Regions from separate parts of the Chryseobacterium sp. CS2K3 genome, predicted to be linked through region 1. Evidence: riboswitches for the same ligand, from Rfam matches in the RefSeq annotation. Region 1 holds a riboswitch; each other region holds the start of a gene.
The links. A riboswitch is a leader RNA that binds a small molecule or an ion and turns the genes downstream of it on or off. The one in region 1 is predicted to bind cobalamin.

Region 1 (2,271 bases):
ACCTGGAATTCTCCGATAGCATTAAAATTAATCTTTGGAGTAATGAAATAATTAAAATCGTTTTTAAAAATATAGTTCTTTCCTTCTGCACCACTCGATTTAGGTAAATTAAGCGCCGAGAAATACTGGAAATTATCTTCGGTATAAGCAGCTTTCAGACTATTGGACAGATTTTCTTTATTAACATCCCATGAAATTACACTTCGTAAAGTCTGAGCTTTATATTTCGTTCTGTTACCATTGGACTCGTAAATAGGATAATGCTGTGAAGCGTCAAACACCTGACTTTGCCAGGAAATGGTCTGATCATGGGCAATTTTATAAGCTGTTCCCACATTAAAGGTTGTATTATAATACCTTCCATTAATATTCTTGAATGGTGTAATACCCGTTATATATTCCGGAACTTCATAATCATTTGCGCTTACAGCATAGTTTAAAGAAGCCTTAAAGCTGAATTTCTCATTACTGTAAGAACCTTTAACAAAGTTATTGTAAGTACCAAAAGATGCTGCCTCTGAAAACAGAGAACCATGAAAACCTTTATTAAATTCAAGAGTGTTATTCAGGTGAATACTCCCCCCGATAGCTCCCGAGCCATACGTAACACTTCCTCCGCCAGCCTTTACTCCGATCTGGTCATATCCGAATAAAGCAATATTATTGACGTCACCCTGACCTAAAAAGTTAGAATTGATATTAATACCATTCCAGACAAAAGCAGTCTGCTGAGCTGTAGTTCCTCTGAAAGAAGGTGAAGAAACTGCACCACGACCATTTTCTTTAATATAAACATCAGATTGAAACCTCAACAGTTCAGAAAGGTTACTGGAGTTTTTTTGTATTTCTGAAGGAGTGATGATTTTAATAGGATGAAATTGCTTCGCCTTATTCATCTGGCTGTCGAAAATATAAATGGTATCAATTGATTTCTCCTGACCGAAAAGAAAACAGCCATAAGACGACAAAAACAGTACTACAGATCTTTTTATATTCATATCTTTTTACTTTTCCTCCGAAAGCAATATGTTTTATTGATTATCATTCTGGCAGGTCTCCTGACTTTCGCTTTCTGCGCCTTCCCGTTTTTACACAGTGGCTTTTTACAGAAATTTTTATTGCGATTTACAGTTGCGGGGACAGTCTGGGCATTTCACCCAATTCCCTTTTCATTCCAATATACTGGAAACCAAAATTTTTGCAAAGATAGTTTTTTAAACGTATTAGCCAAAAAAGGAACTTATGCTCTACCCTTTTCCTTTTCATATATTCTAAAATAAAAAGCTGCTTCCAATCCTGAAAGCAGCTCTATATTGATAATAATTGTATAAATTATTTACCCATAACTTCTGTGATTGGATTTCCAACATTTCCGCTTGGGAACTGAATTTTTAACAGTGAAGAAACAGTAGGGGCAATATCAGTCATGTGATAAGCCTTGTTACTTTCTCCCTGCTTTACACCCCATCCCATAAAGATCAATGGAATGTGCGAGTCATAAGAATTCCATACACTGTGTGTAGTACCTGTTTTAGAATATGGAGGAAGCATTGAGTCATGCGAAATCAGCTGAATATCTCCACTTCTCTGTCTGTTGATCCCATTAATAATTCTCTGCTTGATCGGCTCCGGAATGCTGGCTTCCTGAACCCTGTCTACAGAAACTGCATATAAAACAGTAGGATCTTTTTCTAATTCTTTTACAGTAAAGTTTCTTACATCATCCAGTTCAAGTTTGCTGTCTGCCAATACTTTTCTGTCAAAGTAGATCTGATAATTGTCAATCGCATTGATTAGCTTATCTGCTCCGAATTTATCTTTAAGCTTTTGGTTAAGATTTTTTTCTGCACCTTCACCAAAGAAACCTGTCGGGATTTTATGTTCTTTCAGGAATCCTACAGAATGTGCGCCACCATGGTCAGCAGAAAGGAAAACAGTATACTCTCCTTTTCCAACTTTTGAATCCAGGTAATTGAAGAATTGTGCTAAATCCTGATCTAATCTGATATACACATCTTCTACTTCAATAGAATTCGGTCCGAATTTATGTCCTGCATAATCCGTAGAAGCCAGATTGATTGCTAAAAAGTCTGTAATATTATCACCACCCAATTTTTCACCTTCTACAGAAGCTTCCGCTAACTTTAATGTCAAAGTATTTCCAAAAGGTGTATAACGGATATTATCTTTTTTAGTCTGATAATCCTTAGCAAGATCATTGTAAGGGAATGTAGGTGTTTTTGCGCTTCCTAATAGTCCTTCCCAAGGTGA
Region 2 (2,271 bases), on a different contig from region 1:
TCTTTTACCTTTTGTTTTGCAAAGGCTAGCCAGTTTTTAACCTCAGGATCAAGGTCCGTTTCAAATTCTAAATCACATGGAGAATGAAGCAATGATGAAGATGGAGCAATGAAAACCCTTTCAGATCCTAATTTTTCAAGAGACTTTGTAATGAAGGATAAAGATTTTTCATAATCATTTTTCCAAATATTTCTTCCGTCTACAATTCCAAGAGATAATCCCAGATTGTCAGGAATAGACTGGAGTATTTCTTCTAACTGTTCAGGATTTCTTACCAGATCAATATGCAGAACATTTACAGGAAGTGAAACGGCAAGGGACAAATTATTTTTTAATCCTTCAAAATACGTTGCGATGATAAACTTTAATTTAGGAAATTGCTTCCTAAGCTCAGCATAAACTTTAAGATACGCTTCTTTTGCCTTGTCTGTTATATCTAAAGCTAAAAAAGGTTCATCAAACTGAATCCATTCAGCGCCCTGAGCCTGAAGTTTTGATAGTATTTCAATATAAACCGGGAGGATATTTGAAACAAGATCCAATTTATCAAACCCTTCTTCCTTTTCCTTTCCTAAAAGCAAATACGAAACAAGACCGATAATCACTGGTTTTGCATTGATTCCCGCCTGTTTTGCACCTGCAAATTCATTGAAAATCTTATCTGAAGTAAGCTTAAATTGCTGATTTTTATAGAATTCCGGAACAATATAATGATAATTGGTATCAAACCATTTCGTCATTTCCATTGCCGTAATATCTAATCCGTCTTTTTGGTACCCCCTTGCCATAGCAAAATAAAGGTCGAGTTCAGAATTGTTCTTTCTAAGAGCTACTTCATGGTATCGTGTAGGAATGGCTCCGACAATCAAACTCATGTCTAATACCTGATCATAATAAGAAAAATCATTACAAGGAATCAGATCTATTCCTGTCTCTTTCTGGATATTCCAGTTTTGATTACAGAGAGTTCTTCCTACAGTAAGAAGTTCTTCCAAAACAATTTTTCCTGCCCAATACTGTTCGCAGGCTTTTTTAAGTTCTCTTTTGCTACCAATACGCGGATAGCCCAGAATGTGTGTTTGCATTTTTGATACTTTAATTAAACTTTATAGTTAAAAAAAGTCCTTTGAAAGCTTCGTAATGCTTTTACAGAGAAGAAACCGAATATAAATGATATAAATAACCAGCAATTTCATCTTACATGAAACTACGTAACAATATATCATCTGTATGATTCAAAGCTTCAGACCGCGAAAGCATTGTCAATTCAGTAAAGGCAGGTCTCCTGACTTGTAACAGCTTCTGTCATCCTTCCCGTTTACACAGTGGATATACAAGGACAAAAGCCTTTGGTATGTTACTTACAGTTGCGCGACAGCTCGTGATTTGCACACGATTCCCTATTAATTTACCTTAAGTAAAACCTTTCCTGTTTGATGAAGATATATAAAGAACTATACTTTTATCAAATGATTTCCTTTGATAGAAGATTTTAATTTTGTGTAAAATTAGTAATACAGAATTTATTATCAATTGTTTATGGATTATTAAGCAAATAAAACTTTAATAATTACTTTAATTAGAATTTTATTCTTTAAATTTGATAGATTATAAACTATAAAAGAATAATATTCTGTGGAACAGCTTGATGATAAAGACCTGAAGTTGCTGAGATTGCTTCAAACCAATGCAAAATTGACAGTAAAGGAACTTGCAAAGGAAATTAACCTTTCACCTTCCCCGGTTTTTGAACGGGTAAAAAGACTTGAACAGGAAGGTTATATTAAAAGTTATGCAGCGGTTCTGGATGCTGAAAAACTCAATCGTGGATTCACTGTTTTCTGTCAGATCAAATTAAAAATTCATGACAGGTCTGTAGGATATGATTTTGTAAAAGAAATCTTGGAGATTGAAGAAGTTGCCGAATGTTATAATATCTCCGGTGATTTTGATTTTCTGCTGAAAGTTCAGGTTCGGGATATGAAACACTATCAGGACTTTGTATTTAATAAATTAGGATCTGTAGATTCTATTGGTAGTACTCATAGTACATTTGTGATGGCTGAAGTGAAAAATAATCATGGATTAACGATATAGTAAGGATTTTTTACATAATAAAACCGCTCTGAAAAGAGCGGTTATACTTTTTTAAGTGCTTGTTCGTTTTATCTTAGCAAGTAGATCCACATTCAAGTAACTTGATGTGAATTACACCGTTGACAACGCACTGAGTTTGACATAATGCATTACCAACAACAGTACCTACACCGC
Region 3 (2,271 bases), on a different contig from region 1:
GCCTGCCCTTCCATTTTCATGAAAAAAAAACCATGCAGGGAGATATAAAAATCAATGGAATTGGAGATCTTAACGTAATGGGAATTTATCAGCTGCTGGTTTCTAAAGATAACTTTCATCAGTTAAGCGGAGGTGTGGGCATAAAAGTTCCTTTGGGAAAGTTTGATGAAAAAGGAGCATCTGGCGTCAATCCGAGTTTTCAGTTGGGAACCGGGAGCTGGGATTATCAGGCAGCATTGAATTATAAATTTCAGAAAAATAAAGTAGCTGTATTGATTAATACAGATTATACCGTAAAAACAGAAAACAAAAAACATTACCGTTTCGGAAACCAGTGGAATTATGCGGCTACAGGCTTTTATCAGATCGCAGGAAATGAAAAGACTATTTTTTCAGCAAAAGCCGGGCTTCAGGGAGAAGTATATGATCAGAACAAACAGTTTAACGAAGCATTACCCAATACTTCAGGAAGTGCTTTATATGGAAAACTGGGGTTTGAAGCTTCTTATAAAAAGTTCAGTCTGGGAAGTGAAATTATGCTGCCGGCATATACTAATCTGGCTGGTGGAGATATTGAAGCAAAATCACGTTTCAGTATTTTCTTAAACATTGGAATATAGCGTACTCCCATTCAAGAGACGAATTATTATACATTAAACGGGATTATTCTATTTTGGAATAATCCCGTTTTTTATTTCTACAACGAGCGTATCAAATGCGGATTTTTGAAGAAAGAAGTTAAAATAACAATGTCGCTTCAATATATTTAATTCCGTATCAGCAGTAGCTATTCCGAGTTATTCTTTTATAATATTGTAAATCATTTTGTTATTTGTGGCATTATATTAATAATTGTCTATCTTTGCCGAAATTTGGTGAGCCGTAAAAAGCTCTTAAAAGGGAATCCGGTGAGAATCCGGAACAGACCCGCTGCTGTAAGCTCCGCACCAAAGTTTTTGAAGAGTATATCCACTGTTTTTTTAATGGGAAGGATTTCAAAAATGGAGTAAGTCAGAAGACCTGCCAGACAATTAAACGTTTGACGCTTTCGTGGAATAAAGCTTAGGACATCAATGATGCTGTGCAGTGAATGCTGTGCTTTGTCGTTGCTTTCTTATATCCATTAGCGTCATCATTATCCCTAAATGAGCTAATGGTGGCAAAACTGACTACATCTCAACTTCATAAGGTTGTTTTCACATTATGTGTGTTAACATCACAATTCCTGTTTTCCCAATCGAAGAAAAAAGACAGCATTAAAGAGGAAGCCATTAAGACTGTCAATATTTATAAAAAGAATTTTAGAGAAATCATTCCTGCTCAGGTTTTGCAGGGCGAGGAACTTGAAAGACTGAACAGCCATTCCGTTGCGGATGCACTTCGTTACTTTTCCGGCGTTCAGATTAAAGATTACGGAGGAATGGGCGGTTTGAAGACCGTTAATATCCGAAGTATGGGAAGCCAGCACGTGGGAGTTTTCTATGATGGGATTCAGCTAGGAAATGCTCAGAATGGAGTGGTAGACTTAGGAAGATACTCTCTGGATGATCTGGAAGAAATATCCTTATATAACGGGCAGAAAAGTGAAATCTTTCAGCCTGCAAAGGATTTCGGTTCCTCAGGATCTATTTATTTGCAGCCAAAAACTCCTGTATTTAAAGGAACGAAAAAAACAAACCTTATTATAAGAGCCAAAAGTGCCTCTATTGATCTGTTTAATCCTTCTTTCCGCCTCGAGCAAAAGCTTTCAGAGAAGGTCTCCAGTAGCTTCAGTGCTGAATTTCTCCAAAGTGACGGAGTTTACAAGTATCGTTACGGGAAAAAATACTCCAATGGTCAGACTGCTTACGATACGATTGCCAAAAGATATGATTCCGATATTAAAACAAAACGGTTTGAAACATCCGTCAATGGAATTTTAAATAACGGAAACTGGAATGTACGCGGCTATGGCTTTATTTCAGATCGTGGGATTCCGGCACCTATTGTGAACAGCCGTTTTGATGCCAGGGGTGCGAGAATGAAAGACGAAAATTATTTTGTACAGGCAAATCTCAGAAAAAAGCTCTTTCCGAAATTTGAAACTCAGCTGAAGGCAAAATTTGCCTATGATTATACTTATTTTAATGATACTGTATTATCACAAGCTGTTTATCCGGCACAAAATACGTATATCCAACGAGAAGTTTATCTTTCTTCTTCCAATATATATTCTGTCAATTCCAATTGGGATATTAGTTTGAGCGGAGATTTCCAGTATAATAATATGGA

Region 2: another riboswitch for cobalamin. It lies ahead of metE (5-methyltetrahydropteroyltriglutamate--homocysteine S-methyltransferase); the one in region 1 lies ahead of AC5YGG_RS10740 (TonB-dependent receptor plug domain-containing protein).
Region 3: another riboswitch for cobalamin. It lies ahead of AC5YGG_RS00695 (TonB-dependent receptor plug domain-containing protein); the one in region 1 lies ahead of AC5YGG_RS10740 (TonB-dependent receptor plug domain-containing protein).

Annotation. Positions count from the first base shown of each region.
Region 1 covers NZ_JCAKRW010000005.1:250,556-252,826, reverse strand. Annotated here, with positions in the region: gene AC5YGG_RS10740 (TonB-dependent receptor plug domain-containing protein) at 1-998, opposite strand, end outside; cobalamin riboswitch at 1,032-1,209, opposite strand; gene pafA (alkaline phosphatase PafA) at 1,333-2,271, opposite strand, start outside.
Region 2 covers NZ_JCAKRW010000015.1:59,263-61,533, forward strand. Annotated here, with positions in the region: gene metE (5-methyltetrahydropteroyltriglutamate--homocysteine S-methyltransferase) at 1-1,085, opposite strand, end outside; cobalamin riboswitch at 1,259-1,443, opposite strand; gene AC5YGG_RS19490 (Lrp/AsnC family transcriptional regulator) at 1,636-2,097, shown strand; gene AC5YGG_RS19495 (bacteriocin-like protein) at 2,171-2,271, opposite strand, start outside.
Region 3 covers NZ_JCAKRW010000001.1:135,585-137,855, reverse strand. Annotated here, with positions in the region: gene AC5YGG_RS00700 (transporter) at 1-620, shown strand, start outside; cobalamin riboswitch at 857-1,042, shown strand; gene AC5YGG_RS00695 (TonB-dependent receptor plug domain-containing protein) at 1,154-2,271, shown strand, end outside.